One region of the Nocardioides euryhalodurans genome, then DNA from elsewhere that is predicted to be linked to it. Evidence: predicted binding sites of a transcription regulator. Region 1 holds the regulator's gene; each other region holds the start of a gene.
What was found. Region 1 encodes LexA, which represses DNA repair genes until DNA is damaged. Its sites were predicted from a motif close to TCGAACANNTGTTCGA; they were not measured.

Region 1 (5,178 bases):
TCGAGGTCGAGCGCCGGGAGGCCGAGGTCGCCAAGGAGCAGGCGCAGGCCGCACAGGTGGCTCTCGTCAACCAGGTGATCGATGCGGGGGACGAGACCAAGGGCGCCATCGCTGCGCAGCTGCTGGGGTGCACCTTCGGGTGTCACTGCTGCTGCTGTGCGGACGACAGTGCGCCCGCGGGTGGGAGCGGCGGTGTCTCCCCCGGGCCCGCCGTTCCTGCCCCCCAGCCATGAACGACGTCACGACGGCCGAGAAGGTCCTCTCCTACGGCGACCGCGCCGTCGCGCAGGGCAAGCGGGTCGCGGACGCGCCGCAGAAGAAGGGAGCGCCCAAGGCGCCCGCGCCGCCGAAGGCACCGCCCGCGCACGTGACGGCTGCGCGCAGCGTGTGGCAGAACCAGCTCGCCGGGGTGGTGGGCGGGGCGGCCGTCACGATCGAGGACCTGTCCAAGGCGCCGTCCGCGGCCATCCAGCGGAGCAGCTTCGCGGCCTGGACCAACTCGGGGACCGAGATCTACGTCAGCAAGTCCGCCTCGACCGACGCCAACGCCCTCTTCGTGGTGCTGCACCACGAAGCCGAGCACATCGTGGACTTCCGCAAGAACGGCAACAGGCCGCCGGTGGACTACGCCGCGATGATGAGGTTCGAGTGCACCGCCTACGGCGCCTCGACCACCATGTGCGCCGGGCACGCCAACCCGGACGTCAAGCAGTACGAGCCGCAGATGAAGCGGCTCCGCGACTTGTTCTGCCAGAAGATCACGGCCGTCGAGGCGGCGACCAAGGACCCGAACGAGCGCAACGCGGCGTACCGCACCTTCATGCTCGGCAAGGACAAGCTGCTTCCGCCGCACAAGCTGATCGGCGACCTCTACCGGTGACTCCCGCCACGTCTTCGGGACTCCCCCTGCACGACGTGGCGGCATCGGACACAATGTGCCCGTGGCACAGGGGAAGCGGGTCGGACCGAAGAAGAAGCGGTCGAACCTCCGCCCGGCGACCCTGCTCCTCTCCCTCGGCATCACGGTCGGCGTGATCGCGTGGGGCTACCTGGTCAAGGCCGCGATCGACTTCGGCGTCCAGGCCCGCAACGGCGACCAGGACGCGTGGATCTACCTCGGAGCCGCCTCGCTCGGTGCGGTCGCCTGTCTCTTCATCGGCCTGATGCTGGTGGCGCGGCTGCTGCGCATGCTCGGCATCACCTCCGAGCGTCCTGCTGCCCCCACGACCCCGGCCGAGCCGCCGCGTCCGGTCGGCGGGCGGCGGGCCTCGCGCTGAGACACCTCGCGGCGTGTGCCTGAGAACGGTGCATGCGCCGGTCTCAGGCACACGCGGCGAAACACCGGGGCAGACGCCGCGAGGGGCGGGCCAGCGTGTGGCCCACCCCTCGTCTTCCCCGGCCCACCGGCGGCTGCTGGGGTCGAGTCAGCAGCTGCCGGTGGAAGATATTCAGTTGTGGGTCTGGGGGCCGGTCTAGCTGGTCGGCACCCGCAGCTTCTGGCCGGCGTAGAGGACCGCCGAGTCGAGGCGGTTGAGGTCCTCGATCCGCTCGACCATCGCGTTGACGTCGCCCTCGGTGGTGATGCTCGCCGCGAGGTCGTAGAGAGTGTCACCGGGCTCGACCTGGACGACCAGCGTCGACTCGGGGGTGCCGGGTCGCTCGGTGGCGACGGAGCCGCTGCCCCAGAGCACGCCGAGGGCCAGCACCACCAGCAGTCCGGCGGCGAAGACCACCAGCCGGCCGCGGCGCGTCAGGCGCACCGCGGACGTGATCGTCGGGGTGGGGCTCAGGGTCATCGTGCTCATCGGGACCTCCTGGGGAAGTGGCGGTCAGCCTGTCGGTCGTGGTGTCGATCGAGAGTCTGGAGGTGACCACTGACAACGTCTCCGGAGCCGGTGGATCGACCAGACGTTCGATCGAACACGTGTACGACGGTAGAGCACGTGTTCGAACAGATCAAGGACCTGGCCGAACAAATGTTCGACCGACCCGTCGGAGGCTCAGCCCTGGCGGGCGATCGCCTTCCGACCCTGCGCCTCGACGACCCGCATCGCCTGCTTGGACACCGACGGTGCGACGGCAGAGGCGCGGACCAGGCCGCCGCGCCAGCGCGGGACGCTGAGCAGCACCCGTCGCGAGCCGACGAGCGAGACCGCCTCGCGGGCCACCTCCTCGACGGTGAGGATCCGGCCGCCGGAGTGGGCCAGCCGCGAGCCGAGCGAGTCGTGGGTGTGACCCTCGGTCAGCATCGCGGTCTGCACCACGTCGGGGCAGACCGCGTGGCAGCGCACCCGTCGCGGGGTCTCGGCGTCGACCGAGGCCGTGATCGAGACGACGCCGGCCTTGGTGGCGGCGTAGACGCCGTAGCCGGGGACCGGGCCGAGTCCGGCGAGCGAGGCGGTGTTGACGATGTCACCGCCGCGCGAACCGAAGGCCGACAGCGCCGCCCGCATCCCCCACAGGGTGCCGAGCAGGTTGACCTCGACCAGCCGCCGTACCTGCTCCTCGGACTGCTCCGCGAGCCGGCCGTCGTCGCCGACGCCGGCGTTGTTGAACCACGCGACCAGGGGACCGTGGTCGAGCGCCGCCTCCGCGACGGCCGCGTGCTCGGCCGGGTTCCGTACGTCGTGGGTCAGCCCCTCCTCGGCACCGAGCTCGGCCGCGGTGTCGGCCGCGCCCGCGCCGTCGAGATCGGTGAGCACCACCCCGTGACCCTGCCTCACCATCAGCTCGCCGATCGCGCGCCCGATCCCCCGAGCGGCACCGGTCACGACGACACTCGTCTGCTGCATGGCCGCGGAGTCTGCCACGACACGCCTTTCGAACAGGTGTTTGAAATCCCCGGCGCGGAGTGGGACCCTCCTGCCATGGCGAAGAAGAAGGTCGCAGAGCTGCCCGACGGTCCCCCCGACGCCACCGGGCTGACCGCCCGGCAGCAGAAGGTGCTCGCCACCATCAAGGACGCGATCGAGAAGCGGGGCTATCCGCCCAGCATGCGCGAGATCGGTGAGGCCGTCGGTCTCACCAGCTCCAGCAGCGTCGCCCACCAGCTCAAGACGCTCGAGGAGAAGGGCTTCCTCAAGCGCGACCCGAAGCGGCCCCGGGCGCTCGAGGTGTTCCTCCCCGAGGTGATGGCTGCGCGCCGCAGCCTCGGTTCCGCGGAGGAGACCTCCTACGACGAGACCGGCGTCGGCGACGCGACGCCCGCAGCCTCCTACGTCCCGGTGGTCGGTCGGATCGCGGCCGGCGGTCCGATCCTGGCCGAGGAGCGGATCGAGGACGTCTTCCCGCTGCCCAAGCAGCTCGTCGGCGACGGCCAGCTGTTCCTGCTCGAGGTCTCCGGCGACTCGATGGTCGACGCGGCGATCTGCAACGGCGACTACGTCGTGATCCGCCAGCAGGCGACCGCCGAGAACGGCGAGATCGTCGCCGCCATGATCGACGGCGAGGCGACGGTCAAGACCTTCCAGAGGAAGGCCGGCCAGGTCTGGCTGCTCCCCCACAACGACGCCTACGAGCCGATCGACGGCACTCACGCCACGATCCTCGGCAAGGTGACGGCGGTCCTGCGCAGCCTCTGAGCAGGACCCCCGCCACCGACCTCACATGCCGGCGAGGTTGTTGGTCGCCATCCAGTCGCTGACGTAGACCGCGACGTACCCGAGCAGCGCCAGCGCTCCGATCGCGACCGCCGTGCCACCGGCACCCGCACGCTGCCCGGTACGCCGGGCGTGGGTGCCAAGCAGCATCCCGGCGATGGCCAGCGGCGGGGTCAGCCCGGACCAGAACACCAGCACCAGCAGCAGCCCGGTGATCGACAGCCCGAGGCCGACGGCAGCAGACCGGGTCCCCGCCAGCGTGCGGGGGACGACCAGGCCGAAGACGATCCCCACGGCGACCGCCGCAACGGCGAGGACCACGAGGAACCCGCCGGCGCTGTGGTCGGCCCCGTCGGTCCCGTCGGCGAAGACGCCGAGGGCGGTGAACGCCGCAGAGGTGACCAGTGCGACGGCGGCGGCCGGAGCCACGAGTCGCGAGGTCGGGGTGGCGGAGCGAGATGGTGCGGTGGTGGTGGTCATGACGACTCCTCGAGGTAGGGACTGCTGATGTCCCGGAGTCTCTGCCGTCCGGGGCACCGGGGTCGTCACCCCTGACAGCGAACCCGGATCGCTCTCCCGGACCACGCGGGAGTCATTCCCGGGAGTGACGTCACGGGCGACCGGGCGGGCCTACCGTGTCGTCATGAGGGGACGCGCATGGCTGTCTCGGCACCGGGATCCCGTGATCGCCGCGCTGGCTGCGGTCGGCCTCCTCGGCGAGCTGGCGGTGTACGACGCCGCGGACCTGTCCCGCGCGGCGCCGCTGGCCGCCGTCGCGGCGGGGGCCCTGATGTGGCGTCGTACACAGCCCGTTCCCGCGTTCCTCGCGACCTGGCTCGCTCTCGTGGCCCTGACGCGGTACGCCCCCGGGATCGACAACAGCTCGACGACGTTCGTGCTCATCTTCTTCATCACCCTGTTCTCCCTGGGGGCGCACACGCGCGGGCTCGAGGTGGTCGTCGCCGTGCCCCTGGTCTGCCTGATGACCGCGTGGTTCGTCCTGAACGACGGCGACCCCCTCGCCGCCGGCGACATCGTCTTCGGCACCCTCTTCGTGGGTGGGCCGTGGGCGACCGGGCTGGCGCTCCGGCTGCGCGGGGACCTCGCGCGCGCCAACCGGGAGCTCGTCGTCCAGCAGGAGGAGCGGGCTGCCAGGGCCGTGGCCGAGGAACGGTCCCGGATCGCGCGGGAGCTGCACGACGTGGTGTCCCACGCGATCTCGGTGACCGTGCTGCAGGCCCGCGGCGCCCGACGGACCCTCGACAGCGACCCCGAGGCAGCCCGGCATGCGCTCGACGCCATCGAGCAGACCAACACCGCGGCGCTGGGCGACATGCGACGGTTGCTGGCGGTGCTGCGTGACACCGAGCCCGACGGGCGGGTCGACCCCCACGCCCCTCAGCCCTCGCTGGCCCACCTGGACGACCTCGTCGACCACGTGCGCGCCGCGGGGGTCCCGGTCGCGCTGGAGGTGTCCGGTGTCGACCGCGACGTTCCGCCGGGCGTCGACCTCTCGGCCTACCGCATCGTCCAGGAGGCCCTCACCAACGTGCTCAAGCACGCCGAGGCCTCGCCGACC
Region 2 (5,178 bases), 1.8 Mb from region 1:
GCCTCGGTGACCCGGGCCAGCCCGCCGGGGGCGGTCCAGGCGCCGAAGCGCTGCTCGAGGTAGGAGTGGAGCCCCAGCCAGGCCGGCACGTTGCGCAGGTCGTGCCCCTCGGCGACGAACCGGTGTCCCGCCACCAGGCGCAGCCGCTCGTCGCGGAAGTCCTTGCGCAGCCGGCGGTGGAGCATCTCCCGGCTGTCGAGCAGGGCGACGGCCTCGCGCGGGAGCCGGTCGCGCGGCGTCGGCACCTCGAGGTGGTGGCGGCGCAGCGCCTCCCAGACCTCGCCGTACGACGCCACGTGGTCGAGCCACGCCTGACCCAGTCCCGGGGCCAGCGCCTCGAACGCCCGCAGCTGGGCCGCGCGGGAACCGCCCGGCAGGTCCAGCCGGCTGCCGTCGGCGAAGCGGTGGGTCCGGATCACCTCGACCGGCTCGAGCTCCAGCTCGCGCTCGAGCGGGCGCCCGGACTTGCGGAAGAGGTCGCGGAGCACGGCGGGGAGCAGCGTGGAGTGGGCGCCGCGGTCCCAGGCGAAGCCGTCCTCGCTCCACAGGGTCAACGCGCCGCCCGGGGTGGGCTGCTGCTCGACGAGGGTGACCTCGTGGCGGAGCTTGGCCAGCCGCGCCGCCGTGGCCAGCCCGCCGAGGCCGCCCCCGATCACCACGACGCGCATGGCGAGGAACCTACCCGGCCGGTGCCGGCTCCTCGTCGCGGCGCTTCCAGCGACGCCACCCGCGACGGACCAGCCGTGCCAGGACGTAGAGCATGACCAGCCCGCCGGCGAGCAGCACGCCGGCGATCAGGGCCGCGGCACGGGGGTGGTCGATCGCGAACCACACGACTCCCAGGACCGCCAGGTCCTCGGTGATGCTCGCGGCCACGTTGCTGACCGGCTCGGGCGAGGAGTTGATCGCGAGCCGGCTCCCGGCCTTGACCGAGTGGGACAGGAGCGCCGTCCCGCCCCCGACCACGCCGAGCACAGCCTGCTCCAGGGTGGTCGCGTCGCCGGCGAGGAGGACACCGATGACCGCACCCGCGGTGGGCCGGATCAGCGTCGAGATCGCGTCCCACGTGGAGTCGATGTAGGGGACCTTGTCGGCGACGAACTCCATCGCGTAGAGGAAGCCCGCCACCACCAGCACGTCGCCCCGCCCCAGCGCGTCGGGGACCTGCTCGAGGTCGCCGAACCGGTCGGCGAGCCCCAGCACCAGGACCACCAGGTAGGCGTTGACGCCACTGGCCCAGCCGCTGGAGAAGGCGAGGGAGAGGGACTCCACGGGTCGATGATAGGGACCCCGTGGCAGGGAGGGCTGCTCCTCAGTCGACGTCGACCGGTGTGGCACCGGTCAGGGCGATCAGCTCGTCGTACGTCGTGGAGAAGACGGCTGCCGGGTGGCCGGCCGCGGCCCAGACGACGTCGTAGCGCTGCAGCCACGAGTCGAGGTAGGTCGGGACCGGGGCGGGGTGGCCGATGGGGGAGACGCCGCCGATGACCTGCCCGGTGTGGCGGCGTACGAACTCCGCGTCCGCGCGGGCGAGGCGGCCGGCGCCGATCCGCGCGGCGGTGGCCGACGTGTCGACGCGGTGGGCGCCGGAGGTCAGGATGAGCAGGGGACTACCGTTGTCGTCGAAGACGAGGCTGTTGGCGATGGCGCCGACCTCGCAGCCGAGGGCCTCGGCTGCCAGGGCTGCGGTGTGGACCGACTCGGGCAGGACCACGATCTCGCCGGTGCCCCGGCGTCGCGCGTGCTCCTCCCGAAATCGGGTGATCCCGGCATGCTCGGTCGACATACTGCGACCCTAGTCGTCCCGTCCGGTGACCCGGACGGGGCCGGGGTGACACGGAGGAGGGACGGATGGGGCGGCAACGGCCCAGGTCGGTGACCAACGCGGTCCGGGTGCAGGCGGCGCTGGTCCTCGTGACTGGGATCGGGACGGCGATGGTGGCCGTGCTGCGCGACGACCTGCTCCAGCTGTGGGCGGATTCGCGGGGTGGTCTCGACGCCGTCGAGCAGAGCTCGATCCCGCCGCCGGCGTTCGTGCCGGTCGCCGTCGTGTCCTTCATCGTCTACGCCCTGCTGGTCTGGGTGCTCGCGTCGCTGTTCGGCAAGGGGCACCGCTGGGCGCGCTACGCGCTGGGTGCCACGGCCGTGGCGTTCGTCTTCTCGATGCTCGTCATCTACCGGGCGGAGCCGCCGGCCCTGCTCCTGGGGCTCGGGGCGGTCGCGGTGGTGCTCAACGGGGTGCTGGTCTGGCTGCTCGCCCACCGTGACACCGCCGAGTTCATCCGTGGCGCGCAGCTCGCCGAGCAGCGCTCGCACACCTCCTGACCGGCTCCTGACCGGCTCCTGATCGGCGCCCCGGGACCTGCTGACCGGTCCCGGGTCCGGCGCGCCCGGATTCCTTGACGCGTTGTCGGGGGTGGGGTGTACCTTGGATCCTGTTCGAACATCTGTTCGATGTCTCGGACGATCGGACCCGGTGGGGCGACCTCGACCCCCGCCCCGCCGGGTCCGCCGGGTGACGGTGCCGCGGGTGCCCGCCCCGGTGGCCGACAACGCGGGTCGAGGGGTCGAGAGTCGCCGGAAGGAGCAGTCGTGAGGCGGTACGACGACCCCGTGGAGGTGCGCCGTGGCTGGGTGGAGGGCCCGGCCCATCGTGGGGAGGGGCCTGAGCAGTTCCTGTGGCGCGGGCGGCTGTGGAAGGTGCGGGCGGTGCTCGCCCACTGGGTCGAGACCGGCCCCTGGTGGCAGTCCTCGGGGGTCCGGGCGGTGATCGGCTCCGACGAGGCGTCGACGGCCCCTGTGACGACACCGGGCGCCACCGCGACCGACCTGCTGGTCGAGCGCGAGCTCTGGCGGGTCGAGGCCGGCCGGGGTGCGGACGCCGGCGGGGTCTTCGACCTCTCCTTCGACTGGACGCAGGGCAGCTGGCAGCTCGTCGGCTGCGAGGACTGAGGAGGACACCATGGACCACACCGACGACGGCTTCGTCAGCCCCCACGCCCTGCCGGCCACCGCCCACTCCTACCTCTCGCGGTCGGCCGCCTCGCTGCAGGAGGCGATCCTCGCCCCCGACGTCCCGGCGCGCTACGCCTGCGCCCACGTCGCCGCGCTGCGGGCCGCGGCTGCGCTGCTCGCGGCCCGGGCGCGCCCGGCGCCCACGCGCCGCCGGCCGCAGCGCAACGCCTGGGTGCTGCTCACCGAGGTGGCTCCCGAGCTGGGGGAGTGGGCCCAGTTCTTCGCGGCGGGCGCCGCCAAGCGGGCGGCGGCCGAGGCCGGCTCGACCCGGGCGGTCACCGAGCGGGAGGCCGACGACCTGGTCCGTGACGCCGACCGGTTCCTCGCCGTGGTCGAGCAGCGCCTCGGCCTGGTCCCGCACGCGGCCGTGGCCGGCCGGATCGCCGCTCCGCGTGCTGCCGTGGGGCCACGGGCCGGTGTCGCCTGACCCGTTCGTCCATCTCCACGTCGCCTCCGGATACTCCCTCCAGTACGGCGCCTCCCACCCGCACACCCTGGTCGAGCGGGCCGTGGAGCAGGAGATGGACGTCCTGGCCCTCACCGACCGCGACGGCACCTACGGTGCGGTCAAGTTCGCCCGGGCCTGCCAGTCGGCGGGTGTCCGGCCGGTGCTCGGGGTCGACCTCGCCTACCGGCCGACCGTGCCGGTGGGCGACGGCGCCCCGGTGGCCGCGCGACCGCGGACCCCGGTCCGCGGCGGCAGCTTCCGCGACCCCGCCAGCGACCGGGGCGGCCTGCCGCGGGTGACCCTGCTGGCCCACGCGGGGGGCGAGGGCGGGGGTCGTGCCGGGTGGGCGGCGATCTGCCGGCTGGTCTCCGAGGTCCACCTCGCCGGCGAGCGGGGACAACCGGTGGCGACCGCCGCGCTGCTCGCCCCCCACCTCGCGAGCGGCGACGTGGTGGTGCTGCTCGGCCCGGGCTCCGAGGTCGGTGCGGCGCTGACCCGGCGCCGCGACGACCTGGCCCTGGCCGCGCTCGCGTCCTGGCGCGACCTCGTCCCCCGGGAGAACCTCTTCCTCGAGCTGGTCTCCCACCGGCTCCCCGGTCGGGGCGGCACCTGGGGTCCCGGCACCTCCGCCCACGCCGCCCGGACCGCCGGCGTGGCCCGGCAGGCCGGGCTCGGAGCGGTGCTCACCAACGCCGTCCGCTACGCCGACCGGCTCGACGCCCCGACCGTCGACGTCCTCGACGCCGCCCGCCGGCTGGTCGCCCTCGACCGCCGGCACGTCGACCGGGGCAACGCCGAGGGCTTCCTCAAGTCGGGCAAGCAGATGGCCGAGGTGGCCGAGGAGGTCTGCCGGCTGGCCGGGCTCGGCGACTCCTCCGGCGAGGCCGAGCGGCTGCTGGCCGCGACCCGGACGCTGGCCGAGCGGTGCGCCCTCGACCCCCGGGCCGACCTCGGGATCGGCCAGGTCCACCTGCCCGAGCTCGAGACCGCGGCCGGGGCGACCCCGGCCCTCGCGGGCGACCCCGCCGCCGCCGACCGGCTGCTCCGGGAGCGGTGCGAGGCCGGCATCGGTCGTCGCTACGGCTCCGCCCCGCGGCAGCGGATCTGGAAGCGGCTCGACGACGAGCTGGAGGTGGTCCGCGGGCTGGGGTTCGCCTCCTACTTCCTCACCGTCGGCGACATCACCGACCTGATCCGTGACCTCGGGGTGCGCTGCGCGGCCCGCGGCTCGGGGGCCGGCAGCCTGGTCAACTACCTCCTCGGGGTCTCCGGGGTCGACCCGATCCGCCACGAGCTGCTGCTGGAGCGCTTCCTCTCCCCGCTGCGGGGGTCGCTGCCCGACATCGACGTCGACGTGGAGTCGGCCCGGCGGCTCGAGGTCTACGAGGCGATCCTCGACCGCTACGGCGGCGAGCGCTGCGTCTGCGTGTCGATGATGGACACCTACCGCGTCCGCCACGCGGTGCGCGACGTGGGCGGTGCGCTCGGGATGCCCCCGGGCGAGATCGACGCGATCGCCAAGGCGTTCCCCCACATCCGGGCCCGTGACGCCCGCAACGCGCTGCGCGACCTGCCCGAGCTCGGCGCCAGCGGCCTCACCGACGAGCGGCTCGACCTGTTCTTCCGGCTGGTCGAGCGGCTCGACGGGCTGCCCCGCCACGTCGCCATGCACCCCTGCGGGGTGCTGCTCTCCGACACCACGCTGCTCGACCGGA
Region 3 (5,178 bases), 1.1 Mb from region 1:
AGCACGTTGCCGTCGGTGGAGATCCAGAGGTTGCCCTCGGGGTCGAAGGCCACGTTGTCGGGGCAGCTGATCGGGCTGACCTGCTCCTTCGGGAAGCCTGCGAAGTACGTCTCCGGGGCAGCCGGGTCGCCGCAGACCAGCATCAGGCTCCAGAAGAAGTCGCGGCCGGCGTGGTTGTCGTTGCCCGGCGTCATCTCCAGGACGTAGCCGTTGCGGTTGCCGCCCTGCGTCACGAGCGGAGCGCCCAGCGACGGGCGGGTCTGGGACTGGAAGAGCGGGTTCGCCTCGTCGGTCTCCTCCGGGGTGTCGCGGTTGGCGTTGTTGGTCAGCGCGCAGTAGACGCGGCCGTTGACCGGGTTGACCTCGATGTCCTCGGGGCGGTCCATCTTGGTCGGCGCGACCTGGTCGGCAGCGAGCCGCGTGTCGATGAGGACGTCGGCCACGCTGAAGCCCTCGACGAAGGACTCGGTGTCCGATGCCAGCGGGATCCAGGTGCCGGAGCCGTCGTAGCGCTCGTCGTCGAGGCCGTCCCCGTCGAAGCGGGCGACCGAGAGCGTGCCGGTGGTGAGAAGCCGAAGGTTGCGGCGACGCGCCCGCCGGGTGCCGGAGGGGTCGTAGGTGCCGGCGGAGACGAACCGGTAGATGTAGTCGAACCGCTCGTCGTCACCCATGTAGACGACGACCTTCCCGTTGTCGGCGATGGTGACGTTGGCGCCTTCGTGCTTCATCCGGCCGAGCATGGTGTGCTTGCGCGGCGTCGAGTCCGGGTCGTACGGGTCCAGCTCGACGATCCAGCCGTGACGGAACGGCTCGTGGGGCTCGACGGCGAGGTCGAAGCGCTCGTCCACCTCGTTCCAGCCGCGGCCGGTCCCGCTGATGCCGTAGCGGGCGTACGACGCGGTGTAGCGCGCGTCGAGCGGTCCGGAGGCGTCGAAGTAGCCGTTGAAGTTCTCCTCGCCCGAGAGCACCGTGCCCCAGGGGGTCAGGCCGCCGGCGCAGTTGTTGAAGGTGCCCAGCACCTCGCGCCCGGTCTCGTCCGCGGCCGTGCGGAGCCGCTCGTCGCCCGCTGCGGGGCCGACGAGCTGGAACTGCGAGCCGACGTGGAGGCGACGGTTGAGGGTGGTCTTGCGCAGCTTCTGCACGTTCCAGGAACCCGCCTTGCTGCCGCGGACGAGCTCGACGACCGACATGCCGTGCGAGGCCATCGCGATCCGCTTGATCGTCGCGGAGTCGTAGCGACCGGTCGGGAACATCAGCTGCTCGTCGGTGTACTCGTGGTTGGTGACGAGCACCCCGCCGCGCCTGTCCTCGGGGTGGGGGAGCACCCCCACGTAGTCGTTGTTGTAGCCGAACTGCTTCGCCGCCGCCTCGGGCGTCTGGTTGTCGACGTCGAAGCGCGGTGCCCCCTTCTCGACCGCGTCGCCCCAGCTGATGAGCACGTCGGCCCTGAACCCCCGGGGCACCGTGACCCGGTCACGGTTGTTGGGAGCGACGGGCTCGAAGCGCCACGTCCCCGCCGTGCGGCCGGCGACCGCGGCCGCCGCCAGGGGCGCGCCGCTCGCCAGGCCCGTGACGGTGAGCGCGCCGGCCCCGGCGCCGATCTTGAGCAGCGAGCGCCGGGCCAGCGCCCGCTCGGCCACCACGTGGAAGTCGGGGTTGTCGGTCGGGTTGGGCACCGGCTGGTCGCAGGCGTTGCCGCAGCGGTACTGGCAGGTCAGGTGGCTGCGGCTGCCGTGGCGCGTGACCGGCGTGATCGGCAGCAGCGTCCGCGCACCGGTGGGGCGGGCAGGAGTGATGGTCATGGGTCCTCCGAGGACGTCAGGGCTGGGCGGTTCCTCCCGCACTGTTGCCACGGCAGGGGGAGAACCGGTGACCTCGAGGTGAACGACACGGGAACGTGTGGCGGGGAGCGGGGGGACCCGCCGGGTCGGCGTGTCGTACGCCGATCGCGCCCCGGTCCACCTAGCGTGGACACGAACACCTGTTCGGACACCCGGCGCGGAAGGAGCGGTGCATGCGCGTGCTCGGGATCGACCCCGGTCTGACCCGCTGCGGCATGGGGGTCGTCGAGGGCTCGGTCGGTCGGCCGCTCCACCTCGTCGACGTCAACGTGCTGCGCACCTCCGCCGACCTCCCCGTCGCCCAGCGGCTGGTGACGATCGAGAAGGGCATCGACGCCTGGCTCGACGAGCACGCCCCCGATGCCGTCGCGGTCGAGCGGGTCTTCGCCCGCTCCGACTCCAGCACCATCATGGGGACCGCGCAGGCCAGCGGCATCGCCCTGGTCGTCGCGGCCCGCCGCGGCCTCCCGGTCGCCACCCACACGCCGAGCGAGGTCAAGGCCGCGGTCTCCGGGAGCGGCCGCGCCGGCAAGGCCCAGGTCGGTGCCATGGTGACCCGGATCCTGCGGCTCGACGCACCCCCCAAGCCGGCCGACGCCGCCGACGCGCTGGCGCTGGCCATCACCCACATCTGGCGGGGCGGAGCCCAGGCCCGGATCGAGGCCGCCGTCGCGGCAGCGAGGAGCAGGTCATGATCGCCTTCGTCCGCGGTGAGGTCGCCGAGGTGGGGCTGACCTCCGCCGTAGTCGAGGTCGGGGGAGTGGGCCTCGAGGTGATGTGCACCCCCGGCACCCTCGCCACCCTGCGGCCCGGCCGCAGCGCGACGCTGCCGACGAGCATGGTGGTCCGGGAGGACTCGCTGACGCTGTTCGGCTTCCTCGACGCCGACGAGAAGACCACCTTCGAGCTGGTGCAGACCGCCTCCGGCGTCGGCCCCAAGCTGGCGCAGGCGATGCTCGCCGTGCTGAGCCCGGACGACCTCCGCGCCGCGGTGGCCTCCGAGGACGTCAAGACGCTGACCCGGGTGCCCGGCATCGGCCAGAAGGGCGCGCAGCGGATCATCCTCGAGCTCCGCGACCGGATCGGCGCCCCGGTGGGCAGTGCCCGCCCCGCCGGCGCTCCCGCACCGGCCGCCGACTGGCGGACGCAGGTCCAGCAGGGCCTCGTCGGCCTCGGCTGGTCGGCCAAGGAGGCCGACAAGGCCGTCGACGCGGTGGCCGACCAGGCGGGCCCGGCGCCCGACGTGGGGTCGCTGCTCCGCTCCGCGCTGCAGACGCTGAGCAGGGCGTGAGGTGAGCATGGACCACCGCTTCGACGCCGCGACCGACGAGCTCTCCGCAGCCGAGGAGGCCCACCTGCAGCGGCTCACGGCCGCGGAGGCCGAGGGCGACGAACGCGTCGTGGAGGCCGCCCTGCGGCCCCGGTCGCTCGACGAGGTGATCGGCCAGTCGCGCGTCCGCGACCAGCTCGGCCTGGTCCTCGAGGCCGCCCGCCAGCGCGAGCGGGCGCCGGACCACGTGCTGCTCTCGGGACCCCCCGGCCTCGGCAAGACCACGCTGGCGATGATCATCGCCAGCGAGATGTCGACGCCGCTGCGGCTGACCAGCGGACCGGCGATCACCCACGCCGGCGACCTCGCCGCGATCCTGTCCGGCCTCAACGAGGGCGACGTGCTCTTCGTCGACGAGATCCACCGGATGTCGCGGCCGGCCGAGGAGATGCTCTACGTCGCGATGGAGGACTTCCGGGTCGACGTGGTGATCGGCAAGGGGCCGGGGGCCACGGCGATCCCGCTGGAGATCCCGCCGTTCACGCTGGTGGGTGCGACGACCCGCGCCGGCCTGCTGCCCGGCCCGCTGCGCGACCGGTTCGGCTTCACGGCCCACCTCGAGTTCTACGAGCCCCACGAGCTCGACCGGATCGTACGTCGGTCCGCGGGACTGCTCGACGTGGAGCTCACCGACACCGGCTCGACCGAGATCGCCTCCCGGTCACGCGGTACTCCCCGGATCGCCAACCGGCTGCTGCGCCGGGTCCGCGACTTCGCCCAGGTCCGGGCCGACGGGGTCGTGACCCTCGACGTCGCCCACCAGGCGCTCGACCTCTACGAGGTGGACCAGTCCGGGCTCGACCGGCTGGACCGGGCCGTCCTCGACGTGCTGTGCCGCAGGTTCGGCGGCGGACCGGTCGGCGTCTCGACCCTCGCCGTGGCGGTCGGCGAGGAGCGCGAGACGGTCGAGGAGGTGGCCGAGCCGTTCCTGGTGCGCAGCGGCCTGCTGGCCCGGACCCCGCGTGGCAGGGTCGCGACCCGGGCCGCGTGGGAGCACCTCGGGATGGCGCCGCCGCAGGGCGTCACCGCCGACCAGTCGCTCTTCGAGGAGTGATGACCGGCCGCCGCCTGGCGGTCGTTACACTTCAGCCTCGGCGGCAGCCCCTGTGCGCGGCCGTGTCCCCTGATCGTGTGTGAGAGGTTGTTGTCCCGTGAACGAGCTCGTCTCGCTCCTGCCCATCGTCGGTATCGCCCTGCTGTTCTGGTTCCTCATCATCCGGCCCCAGTCGAAGCGGCAGAAGGCGCTCGTCGCGCTCCAGTCCTCGCTCACCGTGGGCAACGAGGTGATGCTGACCTCCGGCATCTTCGGCGTCGTCGAGGCCCTCGACGACGAGCGGGTCACGCTGCGGATCAGCGACGGCGTCTCGGTCCACGTCGTGCGCGGCGCGGTGGCCAACGTGGTCCCGCCGGCCGAGCCGGAGACCCCGCCCGCGACGACGGAGGCCTGAGCCCCGTGCCGGAGACCAGCCCGGCGACCGCGCGGGCGACCGAGGCCCTGCAGCGGCTGGTCGTCGACGTCCCGGACTTCCCCGAGCCGGGGATCGTCTTCAAGGACATCAGCCCCCTGCTGGCCGACCACGACGGCTTCGTCGCGGTCATCGAGGCGCTCGCCTCCCACGGGCGCGACGGCGCCGGCGCACCGGTCGTCGACAAGGTCATCGGCATGGAGGCGCGCGGCTTCATCCTCGCCGCCCCGGTCGCGCTGTCGCTGCGCTGCGGCTTCGTCCCGGTCCGCAAGGCCGGCAAGCTGCCGCGGGAGACCCACGCGGTCTCCTACGCCCTCGAGTACGGCGAGGCGACCCTCGAGCTGCACCGTGACGCCATCGAGCCCGGGGAGCGGGTGCTGCTCGTCGACGACGTCCTCGCCACCGGCGGCACCGTCCGCGCGACCGCCGAGCTGGTCGAGCGCTGCGGCGGCGTACCCGTCGGGGTGGCGGTCCTCATGGAGCTCGGTTTCCTCGACGGACGCAGCCTCGTCGGCGACCTGCCGGTGACGAGCCTGATGAC

Region 2: a site for LexA is predicted at 2,440-2,455, ahead of EXE57_RS00035 (DUF6504 family protein). Genes of this name have one in related genera too.
Region 3: a site for LexA is predicted at 1,974-1,989, ahead of ruvC (crossover junction endodeoxyribonuclease RuvC). Genes of this name have one in related genera too.

Annotation. Positions count from the first base shown of each region.
Region 1 covers NZ_CP038267.1:1,754,783-1,759,960, forward strand. The annotation lists gene EXE57_RS08230 (hypothetical protein) at 1-233, shown strand, start outside; gene EXE57_RS08235 (hypothetical protein) at 230-880, shown strand; gene EXE57_RS08240 (hypothetical protein) at 942-1,277, shown strand; gene EXE57_RS08245 (LysM peptidoglycan-binding domain-containing protein) at 1,473-1,805, opposite strand; gene EXE57_RS08250 (SDR family oxidoreductase) at 2,001-2,792, opposite strand; gene lexA (transcriptional repressor LexA) at 2,868-3,581, shown strand; gene EXE57_RS08260 (hypothetical protein) at 3,603-4,079, opposite strand; gene EXE57_RS08265 (sensor histidine kinase) at 4,243-5,178, shown strand, end outside.
Region 2 covers NZ_CP038267.1:1,745-6,922, forward strand. The annotation lists gene EXE57_RS00015 (phytoene desaturase family protein) at 1-668, opposite strand, end outside; gene EXE57_RS00020 (DUF4126 domain-containing protein) at 679-1,272, opposite strand; gene EXE57_RS00025 (YbaK/EbsC family protein) at 1,313-1,786, opposite strand; gene EXE57_RS00030 (hypothetical protein) at 1,852-2,325, shown strand; gene EXE57_RS00035 (DUF6504 family protein) at 2,593-2,952, shown strand; gene EXE57_RS00040 (SAV_6107 family HEPN domain-containing protein) at 2,963-3,442, shown strand; gene EXE57_RS00045 (DNA polymerase III subunit alpha) at 3,432-5,178, shown strand, end outside.
Region 3 covers NZ_CP038267.1:680,801-685,978, reverse strand. The annotation lists gene EXE57_RS03235 (PhoX family protein) at 1-1,802, opposite strand, end outside; gene ruvC (crossover junction endodeoxyribonuclease RuvC) at 2,015-2,536, shown strand; gene ruvA (Holliday junction branch migration protein RuvA) at 2,533-3,132, shown strand; gene ruvB (Holliday junction branch migration DNA helicase RuvB) at 3,140-4,225, shown strand; gene yajC (preprotein translocase subunit YajC) at 4,323-4,619, shown strand; gene EXE57_RS03210 (adenine phosphoribosyltransferase) at 4,625-5,178, shown strand, end outside.